2 regions of the Cellulosilyticum sp. genome follow, and region 1 is predicted to be linked to the other one. Evidence: riboswitches for the same ligand, from Rfam matches in the RefSeq annotation. Region 1 holds a riboswitch; the other holds the start of a gene.
The links. Region 1 has a riboswitch for cobalamin ahead of AC1VAQ_RS05300 (energy-coupling factor ABC transporter permease). Riboswitches for the same ligand answer to the same signal wherever they lie in the genome.
Positions count from the first base shown of each region.

Region 2: another riboswitch for cobalamin. It lies ahead of AC1VAQ_RS16805 (ABC transporter substrate-binding protein); the one in region 1 lies ahead of AC1VAQ_RS05300 (energy-coupling factor ABC transporter permease).

Region 1 covers NZ_CEVXFV010000008.1:38,750-46,591, forward strand. The annotation lists gene hemC (hydroxymethylbilane synthase) at 1-535, shown strand, start outside; gene cobA (uroporphyrinogen-III C-methyltransferase) at 522-2,069, shown strand; gene hemB (porphobilinogen synthase) at 2,090-3,058, shown strand; gene hemL (glutamate-1-semialdehyde 2,1-aminomutase) at 3,061-4,362, shown strand; cobalamin riboswitch at 4,441-4,655, shown strand; gene AC1VAQ_RS05300 (energy-coupling factor ABC transporter permease) at 4,690-5,415, shown strand; gene AC1VAQ_RS05305 (energy-coupling factor ABC transporter substrate-binding protein) at 5,405-5,713, shown strand; gene cbiQ (cobalt ECF transporter T component CbiQ) at 5,715-6,392, shown strand; gene AC1VAQ_RS05315 (cysteine-rich small domain-containing protein) at 6,394-6,657, shown strand; gene AC1VAQ_RS05320 (energy-coupling factor ABC transporter ATP-binding protein) at 6,700-7,512, shown strand; gene cobT (nicotinate-nucleotide--dimethylbenzimidazole phosphoribosyltransferase) at 7,640-7,842, shown strand, end outside.
Region 2 covers NZ_CEVXFV010000051.1:16,153-23,994, reverse strand. The annotation lists gene AC1VAQ_RS16815 (carbohydrate-binding domain-containing protein) at 1-365, opposite strand, end outside; gene AC1VAQ_RS16810 (MATE family efflux transporter) at 994-2,379, shown strand; cobalamin riboswitch at 2,463-2,645, shown strand; gene AC1VAQ_RS16805 (ABC transporter substrate-binding protein) at 2,747-3,706, shown strand; gene AC1VAQ_RS16800 (FecCD family ABC transporter permease) at 3,749-4,780, shown strand; gene AC1VAQ_RS16795 (ABC transporter ATP-binding protein) at 4,777-5,544, shown strand; gene AC1VAQ_RS16790 (DMT family transporter) at 5,862-6,728, opposite strand; gene AC1VAQ_RS16785 (bifunctional 2',3'-cyclic-nucleotide 2'-phosphodiesterase/3'-nucleotidase) at 6,897-7,842, shown strand, end outside.

The sequences.
Region 1 (7,842 bases):
AACAGGAAGTAAACGTCGAAAGTATCAGCTTTTAACTTTAAGACCGGATTTGAATATTGTACCGATTCGAGGTAATGTGGATACTAGAATTCGTAAGATTGAAACAGAAAATTTAGATGGCGTAGTACTAGCGGCAGCGGGGCTAAAACGTGTCGGCCTTGAAGAGAAAATTAGCTGCTACTTAGAACCAGAACAGGTATTACCAGCACCAGCACAGGGGGTACTTGCTATTGAAGTGCGCAAGGAAAATCCAGAAGTAGATGCACTTATGGCGACGATTTACGACGAAGTTGCTGCGCTTCAAATAGAAGCAGAACGTACCTTCTTAGATACATTAGAAGGCAGTTGCCATATTCCAGTAGGGGCATATTGTAAAGTGGAAAGTGAAAACATTACCTTAACAGGCTTATATGGCGATGAGGAAGGCCATATTTTAATTAAAAGAAGTTTAAGTGGCAAAAGAACAGAAGCTAAAGCGCTAGGAAGAAAACTGGCAAAAGAGGTAAAGGAGGCATTTGAAAATGAAAAAGGGTAAGGTTTACCTCATTGGTGCAGGGCCAGGTGATTATAAATTATTAACATTAAAGGCATTAGAATGTTTACAAAAAGCAGATGTTATTGTTTATGACCGTCTAGCTAATAGTGAGTATTTAAAACAAGGTAAAACGGGCTGCGAATATATAGATGTAGGTAAGGCATCTAGCAACCATACAATGCCACAAGATGAAATTAATGAAGTGTTAGCTACAAAGGCAGCAGAAGGTAAAATTGTTGCAAGGCTCAAAGGTGGTGACCCTTATGTATTTGGCCGCGGCGGTGAAGAAGGGGAGTACTTATATGATAGAGGGATTGCCTTTGAAGTTATTCCAGGGATAACTTCTGCTATTGGCGGTTTATGTTATGCGGGAATACCAATTACACATAGAAATTGTGCCTCTTCATTTCATGTGATTACAGGTCACTTAAAAGATGAAAATAGTGAACTGGATTGGGAAGCTTTAGGAAGACTGCAAGGGACTTTAGTATTTTTAATGGGTGTAGCTAATCTGCAAAAGATTACTTCTAAGTTAATGGAAAACGGTAAAGATAAAAAGACGCCAGTTGCGCTAATTAGTTGGGCAACGCGTTACAATCAAAGTGTAGTTACAGGCAACTTAGAAAACATTTATGAAACTGCACTTAAAGAAGGTGTAAAACCACCAACACTTATTGTAGTAGGCGAAGTTGTCAATTTAAGAGAGAAGCTTAATTTCTTTGAGGAAAAGCCGCTTTTTGGAAAAAGCATTATGGTGACACGTGCTAGAACACAAAGCAGTACACTCGTTTCATGCATTCAAGATGAAGGCGGTAGAGTTATTGAGTTCCCAACGATTTATATCAAAGAAAATGAAGAAAAAGAAGCTTTAAAAGCAGCAATAGCAGAAATAGATACTTATAACTACTTAGTGTTTACAAGTCAGAATGCAGTAGAGATATTCTTTGAGCGTTTATTACAAGAGGGCAAAGATACGCGAGCACTTGGGAATATTAAAGTGGCAGCTATAGGTGCAGTAACACAGAAGGCACTTAAAGATAAAGGGATTTTAGTAGATATCATGCCAGAAAAGGCAGTAGCAGAAGCGTTGTATGAAAGTCTGGCAAAGGTGATTCAGAAGGAAGATAAAGTACTGCTACCACAAGCTATAAATGCAAGAGATTACTTACATGAAGCGTTAGAGAAAATCTGCAAGGTAACATCACTTCCAATTTACGAAACTGTAATAGAGACAAAAGCTTCTCTTGTAGGAAATGAGAATGTGAGCAGCTTGGAAGAAAGACGCAAGGAGCTTATAAGTCTGCTAGACCATAAAGAAGTAGATTATATTACATTTACAAGCGCGTCTACAGCAATTTATTTTATGGAGATTTTAGGTGAAGACAATCTTCATAAACTTGAAGGGGTAAGGCTTATTTCCATTGGTGAGATTACCTCGGCTAAGATGAAGGAATTAGGCATGAAGGTGTATAAAGAATCACCTAAGGCAAGAATAGAAAGTATTTTAGAGACAATTGCAGCAGATGAGAATTAAAGAAGAAGGGAAGTCTAAAAATGATTAAAAGACCAAGAAGATTAAGAAGCAGTCAGGCAATCCGTAACTTAGTACGTGAAACAAAGCTTTGTGTAGAAGACTTTATTTATCCACTTTTTGTAGTAGAAGGGGAAAATATCAAAGAAGAAATTTCATCTATGCCAGATGTATACCATTTTTCTATAGACCGTTTAAAAGAAGAAATTATGGAACTAAAAAGTTTAGGAATCCGTTATGTGATTTTATTTGGGATTCCAAATCATAAAGATGAATGTGGCTCAGAAGGCTTTGCACATGAGGGGATTGTACAGAAAGCTGTACGTGCCATTAAAGAATGGGACCCTGAAATGTTCGTTATTACAGATGTATGCATGTGTGAATACACAAGTCATGGTCACTGCGGCATTTTAACAGAATCTGGTTATGTGGATAATGATAAGACATTAGAATATTTAACTAAAATTGCTGTAAGTCATGCAGAAGCAGGAGCTGATATGGTAGCACCGTCCGACATGATGGATGGCCGTATTTCTTCCCTTAGAAAAGGACTTGATGAAGCAGGTTACTTAAATGTATCTATTATGGCATATAGTGCGAAGTATTCATCTAGTTTTTATGGACCATTTAGAGAAGCAGCCCATTCAGCACCAAGCTTTGGTGACCGCAAGACATATCAAATGGACCCAGCTAATAGTGATGAAGCCTTACGTGAAGGGGCTTTAGATTGTGAAGAAGGGGCAGACATTATTATGGTTAAACCAGCCCTTTCTTATTTAGATATTATCAGACGCTTTAAAGATAACTTTAATATGCCAATTGCAGCTTATAACGTAAGTGGTGAGTATTCAATGCTTAAGTTAGCTGTTAAAAATGGGCTGTTAAGCGAAGATGCTATTTATGAAAGTGTCATGTCTATTAAACGTGCAGGGGCAAGCATTATTATTACTTACTTTGCAAAAGATTTAGCTAAAAAGATAAAGGGGTGCTAAAAATGAAAAATGAAAGATCAAAAGCTATTTTTGAAGAAGCAGTTAAATATATTCCAGGTGGGGTAAATAGCCCCGTTCGAGCTTTTAAAGCAGTTGGTTTAGACCCTGTATTTATTGACCATGCCCATGGCAGCCGTGTAACAGATGTAGATGGCAATGAGTTTATCGACTATGTTTGTTCATGGGGGCCACTTATGCTTGGGCATAGCCCAGAAGCTATTGTAAGCGGCATTGAGGAAGTGGTTCGAAAAGGCACAAGCTATGGTTTCCCTACAGAGATTGAAGTAGAGATGGCAAAGCTTATTGTAGAGGCTTATCCAGCCATTGATAAAGTTAGAATGGTTAACTCAGGTACAGAAGCTACTATGAGTGCACTTCGTGTGGCAAGAGGATTTACAGGTCGTAATAAAATCCTTAAATTTGAAGGTTGTTATCATGGACACTCAGATGCCTTACTTGTTCAATCCGGTTCAGGGGCTTTAACATTTGGCGTGCCTACAAGTCCTGGTGTACCAGCTGATGTTGTAAAAGATACATTAGTTTCAAGATACAATGACTGCGAAGCTGTGAGAGAAATCTTCGAAAGCCAAGGCAAGGAGATTGCAGCTGTTATCGTAGAAACAGTAGCAGGTAACATGGGTGTTATTGAAGGAAAGAAAGAATTCTTACAAACACTTAGAGACTTATGCAGCGAATATGGTGCTGTTTTAATCTTTGATGAGGTTATCACTGGCTTTAGAATTGCCTACGGTAGTTCAGTAGAATATTTCGGTATTAAGCCAGATATGGTATGCTTCGGTAAAATCATTGGAGCAGGTTTACCAGTAGGTGCGTATGGTGGAACAGATGAAATTATGTCTATGGTATCACCACTAGGTCCAGTTTACCAAGCTGGTACATTATCAGGTAACCCACTTGCTATGTATATGGGTAAAAAGAATCTAGAAATCTTAAGAGATCACCCAGAAATTTATACAACACTAAGTGCTAAAGCAACACGCCTTGCAGAGGGCTTAGAAGCCAATATTAGAGACCTGTCCCTCAATTTTACTGTGAATCATAGTGGGTCATTAGTATGCTTATTCTTTGGGCCAGGGCCTATTGAAAATTACGATGATGTTAAACATTGCAACACAGAGTTATTTAAAATTTACTTTGAAGAAATGTTGAAACGTGGCATTATTTTACCACCAGCACAATTTGAGGGAATGTTCCTCTCATATGCGCATACAGATGAAGATATTGAAGCAACAATTAAGGCAAGCTTTGAGGCACTTAAAGTTGTGAAAGAACATATGGCGTAGTGAATGTTAAATGCTACTGCATAATGGACTGTGATAGACTATTTAGCTAGCATAGGACATTATAAATCAGTATAAATATATTATGATATAAAATAAGGTGCCCTTATGGGCTTAATAGGGAAAGTTAAGAGCTGCAGCCCCCGCTACTGTTACTGAGGATACGAAGCGCATAAAAAGTCACTGCAGATTAAATTTTAGAAGTTTATAAGAAGCTCTAAGATGAAGGTCTGTGGGAAGGCAAGCTAAGTAGATGAATCATGAGCCAGGAGAACTGCCTTATTTTTATATAAAATCTACTTTCGGAGGGAAAGAGGGAGGAATAAGAGAATGAAAAAATTAAATCATTCAGTTGTCACCGCATTATTATTTTTGGGGCTGGTTCCAGTCACCACTTATGGAATGCACATTATGGAAGGCTTTTTGCCTGTGAAATGGTCCATTATTTGGACGATTGTGTATTTACCATTCTTTGCATTAGGGTTAAAATCCCTTAGAAAAATTTTTAAAGAAAGTCCACAAAAGAAAGTACTTATTGCTTTAGTAGGCGCTTTTGTCTTCGTGCTTTCTGCACTTAAGATTCCATCAGTTACAGGAAGTTGTTCACATCCTACAGGTGTAGGCCTTGGGGCAATTATGTTTGGCCCATCAGTTATGTCTGTAGTAGGTTTACTTGCACTTGTTTTTCAAGCTGCACTTTTAGCACATGGTGGCTTTACGACACTTGGCGCTAATGCCTTTTCAATGGCAGTAGTTGGGCCTTTTGTAAGTTACGGTATTTATAAGCTTTGTCGTAAGCTTAAAATGAATGTAGGATTTGCTGTATTTTTAGCAGCAGCACTTGGAGATTTAGCCACATATGCAGTTACATCTATTGAGCTAGGTTTAGCATTTCCAGATAGTACAAGTGGGATAATGGGTGCAGTTATTAAATTCTTTGGTGTCTTTTTAATGACTCAGCTTCCTATTGCCATTGGTGAAGGATTACTCACAACAGTTGTTTATAATTTAGTACATAAGCATGAAGAAGAGGGGGTAACACATTATGAAGCATAATACCAGAGTAAATGTTATTTTAATTTTATTAGCAGCTATTTTGATTTTTGGACCATTATTTATTAACCCACATGCAGAGTATGGCGGCTCAGATGGGCAGGCAGAAGAAGTGATTGGAGAGCTTGCGCCAGAGTATGAGCCATGGTTTGAACCTTTTTATGAACCAGCTAGCGGGGAGATTGAAAGTTTATTCTTTTCATTACAAGCAGCACTTGGAGCAGGAGTTATTTGTTATTACCTAGGGTATCAGCAAGGTAAAAAACGAAAAGCAGCTGTGCCAATGACTCAAGGAAATTAATATGATTAAGATTGATTATATTGCTTATAATAACCCATTAGCTAATAAGAACCCTTATGTAAAAAGTGGTTTTGCCATGGGGCTTCTTATAGCAGCTATTAGTTTTAAATCAGTTTATTTATTAGCGTTCATTATTTTTATAATGAACGCCCTTATATTAGTGGGCGTACGTATTGAATTTAAGTTTTATTTAAAGCTTCTCATGATTCCCGTAAGTTTCTTAGGGCTTAGTACCATGATGATTTTGATAACGTATAATACGCAGGCCGCTAACTTTGTTATAAAATGTCATGCATTTGGCGGATTTATTGGTATAACCCATGAGACACTACGTACAGCGTGCTATTTATTTTTAAGATGCTTTGCAAGTATATGCTGCATTTATTTTATGACACTAACCGTGGGAATGAATCAGCTGATACAAGTACTAAGAAAATTACATTTGCCTCATGAGATTATTGAGCTGCTTATTTTAATGTACCGATTTATTTTTATTTTCTTAGAAGAGATGGAAGAAATGAAAAGAGCGCAAGAAATGAGATTTGGTTATACCGATTTATATACATCTTATCATTCAACTGGCATGCTGATTAGTCAACTTTTTAAACGCATTATGCAGCGTTATGAAGAACTTTGCGTGGCGCTTGAAATGAAGCTATATGAAGGGACTTTTTATTAAAATGGAACACTATAAATTTACACAAAATAAACAATGCGAATATTTTCCTTGTCATAAGGTGGAGAATACTGAAACATTTAACTGTCTTTTTTGCTTTTGCCCACTTTATACGTTAGGAAATCAGTGTGGAGGTGACTTTGAATATACAGCAAAGGGTATTAAAAGTTGTATGAAGTGTACGAAGACACATGGATTAAATGCACATGAACATGTGATGGGAAAGATGAAGCTGATTATGGAGATGGCAAAAGAAAGTAAAAAATGATAATTAGAAGGATGGCATTAAGAAGGAAGGAGGCGAAGTGGTGTGATTGAAGTTAGGCGCGTGACCTATGCTTATGATAAGGAATGTAGGGCGTTAGAAGATGTGAATATGGACTTTGACAAGGGGAAGATTATTGGCGTTATTGGTGTGAATGGCTCTGGAAAGTCTACTTTGTTTCAGAGTATTGTAGGACTTTTAAAACCTGATAAGGGAGAGATTCTTTGTGAAGGGATGCCAATTAGATATGATAAGAAGAGCTTATATGAACTACGTAAAAAAGTAGGGATGGTTTTTCAAGACCCTGATAAGCAAATTTTTTATGATAATGTATATGAAGATATAGCCTTTGCACTTCGCAATATGAAGCTTGATGAGACTGAAATTAAGAAACGTATAGAAGAAGCCTTAGAAAGAGTTGGCGGTATAGAGTGGCAAAAACGCGGTGTACATTTTTTAAGTCATGGTCAGAAGAAGAGAGTAGCAATTGCGTCAGTTTTAGCAATGAAGCAGCAGCTGATATTAATGGATGAGCCTACTGCAGGACTTGACCCTAGAAGTGTACGCAAGATGGTTCAGATTATAAAAGAGATTGCCAGTGATGGAACAAAAGTAGTTATTTCCAGCCATGATATGGACCTTATTTATGAAATATGTGATTATATTTATGTTCTAGAAAAAGGTAAAGTCATTAGTGAGGGAAAGATAGAAGAAGTTTTTTCTAAAGATAACACATTGGAAGAGATAGGATTAAGTAATCCATGGTTAGTGAAAGTACATAAGTATATGGGCTTACCGTTATTTAGGACAGAAAAAGAACTTTATAAGTATTATGAGAAGCAGCGTTCAGAGGCCTAATGGTACTTATACAATAGAAAGAATAGATAGAAAGAATAGATAGAAAGAATAGATAGAATAGAAATAGTAGACGTTGTAGAGAAAAGTATACTATGCATTTAGCAAGATATTTAAAGTGGAGGATAAGATGAGTAGATTAGAGGAAGCCTTACATAATATTACACCTCTTGATGAAGAGGCAATGCAAAAAGCACAAGAGAAGCTAGATAATTTAAGTAAGCCACTTGGAAGCATGGGAAGGTTAGAAGATATTTGTCGCACTTTAGCGGGCATTTATGGTGAAACAAGCTTTGATATTTCTAGAAAAGTCGTAATAGGTTTTGCTGGAGA
Region 2 (7,842 bases), on a different contig from region 1:
ATATGTGCATCACTGAGGGTGAGATTAATATTTTCCTCTGTAAGTACAGTAATTGAGCCATCTGTTAAAGTACCTGTAATGGTGTAGTTGCCACCTTTTGAGATAATGATATCATTGCCGCTTATTCTAGCACCTGAACCAGAAATTGTAGAAGTTGTACCGAGTGTAATGGTGGCTTCATTGGTCCAAGTAATGCCAGATGTATCATCAGGAAGATTAGTAGAATCGGCCTGAGTATTTTGAGTGACAGTGGTTGATTGCTGTGTAGCTGGAATAGTGGATGTAGATATGCTTTGACAGCCTACGGTTAGTGGCATAATAAGAGAGGCACTCATTAATACGCCTAGAAGTTTAATGTATTTCATAGGAATCTCCTTTTTTAACTTTTTGTTAAGTTTCTTTGTGGTTAGTTTATTATAGATTTCACATTTATAAGTTTTAGTTATTCATGATTTTTAGTCATGTGAAATCATTGAGAGAAACCTATTTACGTATATGTATATTTCAAGTTTTTAGTTGGTTTCTCTATATAGATTTCACATTTATAAGTTTTAGTTATTCATAGTTTTTAGTCATATGAAATCACTTTAAGTTGTGTACATGTAATATTACATTTGATTACATGCGTTTAATGTAATGTTTGTATTAAGGTCTTGTTTGTTGTATGTATATAGATTAAAGGTGCAATGTGTTTGCTATGTGATAAAAAATTGAAAACTAAAATAATGTTATGTGAAGTATATAGATTTCACATTTATAAAATTTAGTTATTCATAGTTTTGAGTCATGTGAAATCATTGGGAGAAAACAATTTACGTACATGTATATTTCAATGTTTTAGTTGGTTTCTCTATAGGACAATGTTAAAATATAAAATTTTTTAAATTATAGTTTTTTGAAATAATTTATAGTGGTAAGATAAAAAGGTTAGGGTGTATATTTTGAAAATAAGAAAAACATCGGAGATGTAGCAGATTAGAAAGGGATTTTTATATGAGAAAACATACATTTACAGTAGAAGAAAAATACGATCAAATGATTAATACACCTATTCCTAAGCTTATTACACTTATGGCAGTACCTACTATTATTAGCATGCTGATTACATCTGTTTATAATATGGCAGATACATTTTTTGTAGGTAAGCTTGGCACAAGTGCTACAGCAGCAGTGGGAGTATCATTTTCAATCATGTGTATTATTCAGGCCATTGGTTTTACATTTGGAATGGGGTCAGGTAACTTTATTTCTAGGTTATTAGGACAAAAGGAAAAGGATTATGCACAAAAAGTGGCAGCTACAGGATTTTTAACAGCCTTTGGGATTGGTTGTCTAATTGCTATTATTGGACTCATCTGTGTAGATTCCATTGTATATGGATTAGGGGCAACGCCTACAATTGCACCATATGCAAAGCAATATATTAGCATTATTTTAATAGGAACACCTTTTATGGCAGGTTCGTTTGTACTCAATAATTTATTTAGATATCAAGGGAATGCTTTTTATGGCATGATGGGGATTGCAACAGGTGGGGTTTTAAATATAATTTTAGACCCGATTTTTATATTTGTATTTAAGATGGGTGTATCAGGGGCAGCATTAGCTACCATTATTAGTCAGTTTGTTAGTTTTTGCATTTTACTTTCGAACGGCGGACGTGGGGGGAATATTAGAATTAGCCTTAAAAACTTTACGCCAAATTGGAAGATTTATAGAGAAATACTTAAAGGCGGTCTTCCTTCATTTTATAGACAAGGTTTAGCAAGCATTGCAACAATCATCTTAAACGTTTGCGCTAGGCCATTTGGAGATGCAGCCATTGCAGCTATGTCCATTGTGGCAAGGATTCTTCAATTTGCATTATCTATGGTGTTAGGATTTGGACAGGGATTTCAGCCTGTTTGCGGTTTCAACTATGGTGCCAGAAGATATGACCGCGTATTAGAAGCCTTTTGGTTTTGCGTAAAATTAGCATTTGGTGTACTTACAACCTTAAGTATTTTAGGATTTATTTTTGCACCGCATATTATTCAGATTTTCAGAAAAGATGATTTAGAAGTAATTCAAATTGGCGTAAATGCATTAAGAATACAATGCGTCACATTCCCATTATCCTCATGGATTGTCATGAACAACATGCTTCTTCAGACAACAGGACAAGGAACCAAAGCATCTATACTAGCTATGGCAAGACAAGGCTTATTTTTCATTCCACTTATCTGGATTTTATCTCAAACCTCAGGTCTACTAGGTGTACAATTAAGCCAAGCCATCAGCGATATCCTAACATTTCTCCTAGCCATACCTCTAGGCGGCAGCCTCCTCAAAACCCTCAAAGCAGAACAGAGGGACAGGTCTCCAAAAATGACGTTATAGATACGGGGACAGGTCTCCAAAGATGGCGTTGGGGGAGTCGGGAATTCTTGACAGAGGCAAAATAGTGTGTAATGATAGAAAAGTTGATACTAACCAAGTAGGGTGTAGAATATACTTAATAGGGAAAGTTAAGAGCTGCAGCCCCCGCTACTGTAACTAGGGACAAGGATAACGAAACCACTGTAATAGAAGAGATTTGTATTATGGGAAGGGTTATCTGAGGATGAACTATAAGCCAGGAGACCTACCTTACTATGGCACTAGTATTCTTTCGGAGGGAGAGAATGAACTAGAATCTTAGGAAGTTTAGCATTTCTTAAAAAGATTCTCCGAAAAGCAGTTATTTCATTTATAGGAGGATATTAAAATGAAACAAAAATTATTTATGAGAAAAGGTATGATGCTGCTTATGGCAACTGCCATGTCATTTTCAATGTTAGTAGGTTGTGGGAGCTCAAATAATACATCAGTAACCCCTACAGAAACAGCAGTAACAAATGAGGCATTTAATGTTTCAGTCACAGATTCAACAGGGGAAACGATTACTTTAACAAGTGAGCCACAACGTATCGTTTCTATGGCACCAAGTACAACAGAAATTTTAGCAGCATTAGGTGTAGAAAGCAAAATTGTAGGTCGTACAAAGTATTGTAATTACCCAGAGTCTATCGAGAATGTAGAATCAGTAGGTAGTACATCAAGTCCTAATGTAGAAACGATTATTTCATTAGAACCAGATTTAGTAGTGGGTTCAACACACGTTTCAGAGGAAGTTATTAATAAATTAAGAGAAGTAGGCATTCCAGTAGTATTCCTTAATGAGCAAGAAGGCTTTGATGGAACTTACTCAGCAATTACATCTATTGGTGAATTAGTTGGTAAGCCAGAAAAGGCAGCAGAAGTTATTGCAAATATGCAAAAAACAGTTACAGATATTACAAAAAAAGTGAATGCTTTAAATAAAACAGAAAAACCAAAAGTATATTATATGGTTGGTTATGGCGAACAAGATTTTACTGCAGGTGGAGACACATTTATTAGTGAAATCATCAATTTAGCAGGTGGTAAAAATATCGCACAAAATGTAGAAGGTTGGTCAATTAGTAAAGAAGAGATTGCAGCTGATGAACCAGATATGATTATTATGCCAAGTGGCAAAGGAACACTTGAAGAATTACAAAACACAGATTTCTATAAAGATTTAGAAGCTGTAAAAGCAGGACACGTTTATGAAATCAATGGAGATATGATTTCTAGACAAGGACCACGTGTAGCAGATGCATTAGTGGAAATGGCAGAAGTAATTAATCCAGAGCTCGTTAATTAATTAGATTTTTATCTAGTTAAAATCTAGCATTTAGAAAATTACTTGGAAACTAAATATAAATTAAAAGGAATAGGAAATATAAGGCTTTTATATTTCCTATTAACTTTATCCGTTATTATTTTTGCCATTATCTCCATAGCAATTGGTGTAGCTAATATTACAGTAAGTGATATTATGCATATTATATGGTCACAGATAACAGGCCAGGAGGTAGCTACACATATTACAAAAGGTCAACAAACAATTATATTGAATTTACGTATTCCGCGTATTCTTATGGCGATTTTAACAGGAATGAACTTAGCTATAACTGGAGCAGTCTATCAGGCAATTTTTAGAAATGATATGGCAGATCCTTATATGTTAGGAATTTCCTCAGGGGCATCACTTGGAGCGGCTATAGGATTTGTAACAAGCGGTTTTTCACCACTATATGCCTTCATGGGGGCGCTAGTGGCGAATGTATTAGTATTAGTTTTATCAGGAATGAAGGGAAAAGTCTCTACTGTTAGATTACTTCTTTCAGGACTTGCAATTAATTATTTCTTTTCTTCAGTATTAGCATTAATAAAAACTTATTGGGACGATAAACTTCTTACTATTTTTACCTGGGGAATGGGTTCTCTTAGTGCAGCATCTTATACTAGGGTATTTATTTTAAGTATTGTTACGATTCCAAGCCTTATTGTATTTCTTATTTTACGAAAGGAACTTAATATTTTACTGATGGGAGAGGATGTAGCGAAAGCTCTAGGTGTAGATGTGGGCCGTGTTAGAAAGATACTTCTAGGGATAAGTAGCTTACTTATTGCAACAACAGTTTGCTTTACAGGAACAATTGGATTTGTAGGGCTTATTATTCCACATATTGTCCGTATTGTATTTGGCTCAAATTATCGTGTGACATTGCCTATTACAGCATTTTTAGGAATGTTATTTTTGCTTCTATGTGATAACTTATCTAGGGCACTTCTTCCTAGTGGAGAAATTCCTATAGGAGTAATTACCTCTTTATTAGGTGCACCATATTTCATGTATCTTATTTATAAACAAAGAAAGAGGGAGCAAAGATGATTGAAATCAAACACTTAGATTACACTATTAATAAAAAGCATATTTTAAAGGATATCAATTATAGTTTTGCTCCTGGTAAAATATATGGAATTATAGGCCCCAATGGTGCAGGGAAGAGTACGATTTTAAAGCATATCATGGGCATTATTCATCCACCTAAGGCAACTATTTTCTATGAAGGTAAAGATATAAGAAGTTTTAAAGTAAAAGATTATGCACAGTGTATGAGTTATGTTTTTCAAGAAAATCCTAGAGATTTAGATTTTACAGTTTATGAGATTCTTCAAATGGGGCGCTATACGCATATGAATTTGCTAGGAGACATTACTGTGCAAGATGAGGAAATCATAGAAGAAGTGATAAAAGAACTTCATTTAGAAAATCTTAGAGATGCCTCTATTAGAACACTAAGCGGCGGCGAGGCACAAAAGGTTTTTATTGCTAGAGCATTAGTACAAAATACGCCCTATTTATTACTAGATGAGCCTACATCTATGCTAGATATTCACAATAGCGTAGAACTTATGCATCTCATTAAGGAGATTAAAGAAAAGCGAAATCTGACAATTATTATGGTCTTGCACGATTTGAACCTAGCCTTCGGTACCTGCGATGAAATGCTTATCTTAAAAGATGGCCATTTAGCAATATCTGGATCAACAAAAGAAGTGCTTCAAACCACGACCTTAAAAGAAACTTATAACAATAAAATTCACCTTATTCAAGATAAGGAAAACACCTATATCGTCCCCAACCTAAAATAACCGGGGACAGGTCTCTAGAGTAGGTGTTTAGATAGCGGGGACAGGTCTCCAAAATAGGCGTTTAAATAAATGGGGACAGGTCTCCAAAATAGGCGTTTAAATAAATGGGGACAGGTCTCAAAAATAGGTGTTTAGATAGCGGGGACAGGTCTCCAAAATAGGTGTTTAGATAGCGGGGACAGGTCTCCAAAATAGGTGCTTAGATAGATGGGGACAGGTCTCAAAAATAGGCGTTTAAATAGCGGGGACAGGTCTCTAAAATAGGCGTTGAAAGAGAAGCGGCTCTTGCACAGTGAAATGTGCAGGAGCCGCTTTTGTTAATTTTTTTCACGGGCGAGAATGATTGTAGATGCTAGGATGAGGATGGTGCCGATGATGAGAGAAAGTGTGAGTGGTTCGCCAAATAATATAACACCTAAAATCACGCTTACGATAGGTTCAAAGGTTCCGAGGATTGAGGTAGAGGCTGTTCCGATTGTAGCGATTGCTTTAAGAAGTAAAAGCATAGAAGCAATGGTGGAAATGACAGCAATACCGATGTAGGCAATTCCTATGTTGAGATTGAGGGTGAGTGTAATTGTATTTGTAAATGTTCCATATATAAGCATACCTAATGTAGCACCTAGGCAGACATACATTGTCACTACGTTGTGATTAATTTGTTTAATAGATTTAAGTCCTAAGGCAATAATGTTTACACCGTATGAAATGCCGGAGAAGATTGCAAGCATAACGCCTAGCGCATTGAGTGTATTATTGTCCATGGCAATTAGTGCATAGATGCCAAGTCCGGCGAAAATAAGTGCGAGCATTTTTGATTTACTCATCTTTTCTTTAAAGAAGAAATATCCGATGAGACAAACGACTACAGGATAAATGAAGTGTAGTGTTGTTGCAAGTCCAGCACCTAAATAATCATAAGATACAAAAAGTGTTTGGGTTGTAAGTGTATAACCGATGATACCAATGCTAAGTAATATGATGAGCTGTTTTTTTGAAACTTTTAAACTTACTCTAGTACATTTTAAATATGTAAATAAAATAATGGATGCTAGTAAAAATCTAGCAATAAGTACTGTTGTAGGATTTGAACCGTTAGCATAAGCAAATTTTGCAAAAATCGGCATAAGTCCAAAGGCAACAGAGGATAGAATGGCATAAATAATACCTTTGTAGTTACTCAAGATGATAGCCTCCTAATTTATATAGATATTTAAATAAAAATAATCGTTAACCTTGTCAATTATAAGCCATTCTAAGTATTACAGCAACAAAAGTATAAGAAAGAAAAATATGCATTTTTTATCTAGGACTAATCCATACTAAATAAAAAAGAATAGAAGGAGCGTACGATGAAAAATAAGCAAAAAATATGGATTAGTTTATTGCTTGCTGTAGTCCTAAGTATGAGTATTTTCTCAGGATGTGGTAACAATCAAGATAATCAAAATCAAACAGAAGAAGAGATTGTAACGAGTGGTCCAACGGCTAAAATACAAATTTTGGCCACAAGTGATATGCATGACTACCTAATGAATTATGACTATTATACCTCTGCTGATTCGGATAATTATGGATTAGTAAAATTAGCAACCCTTATAAAAGATATTAGAAATCAAAATGGCATTTCTAATAATGTGGTATTAGTGGACAATGGAGATTTAATTCAGGGCAATCCTCTAGGAGATTACTTTGCAAGAGTAAATCCAGTAAAATCAGGAGAGGTACATCCTATTTATAAGGCACTTGAAGCATTAGGTTATGATGCTGCCGGCCTTGGTAATCATGAGTTTAATTATGGACTTGAATTTTTACATCAAATCATAAATGATACGCAAATCCCGGTCATTAATGCGAATGTATATAATGAAGCTACTGGGGAAAATGAATTTAGACCTTATGTGATTTTAAATAAGAGTTTTGATGATGGGGAAGGTGCATTACAGGAGATAAAAGTGGGGATTATAAGCTTTGTACCAACCCAGATTCTAAATTGGGACAAACTTAATCTAGAGGGTAAAGTAACAGTACAAGATATTAGAGCATGCGCCGAACATTTTGTACCTATTATGAAACAAGAAGGTGCAGACATTATTGTAGCCCTTGCACATACTGGATATGGTACAGATGGTGACTATGTAGAAGGTGCTGAAAATATGGCTTATCATCTCACATTAATAGATGATATTGATGTGGTAATCGGCGGACATTCTCATGAAATGTTCCCATCCGAAGATTTTGTAAAGGATACAGGTTATCAAAATGTAGATATAGCTAAAGGAACAATTAATGGCAAAT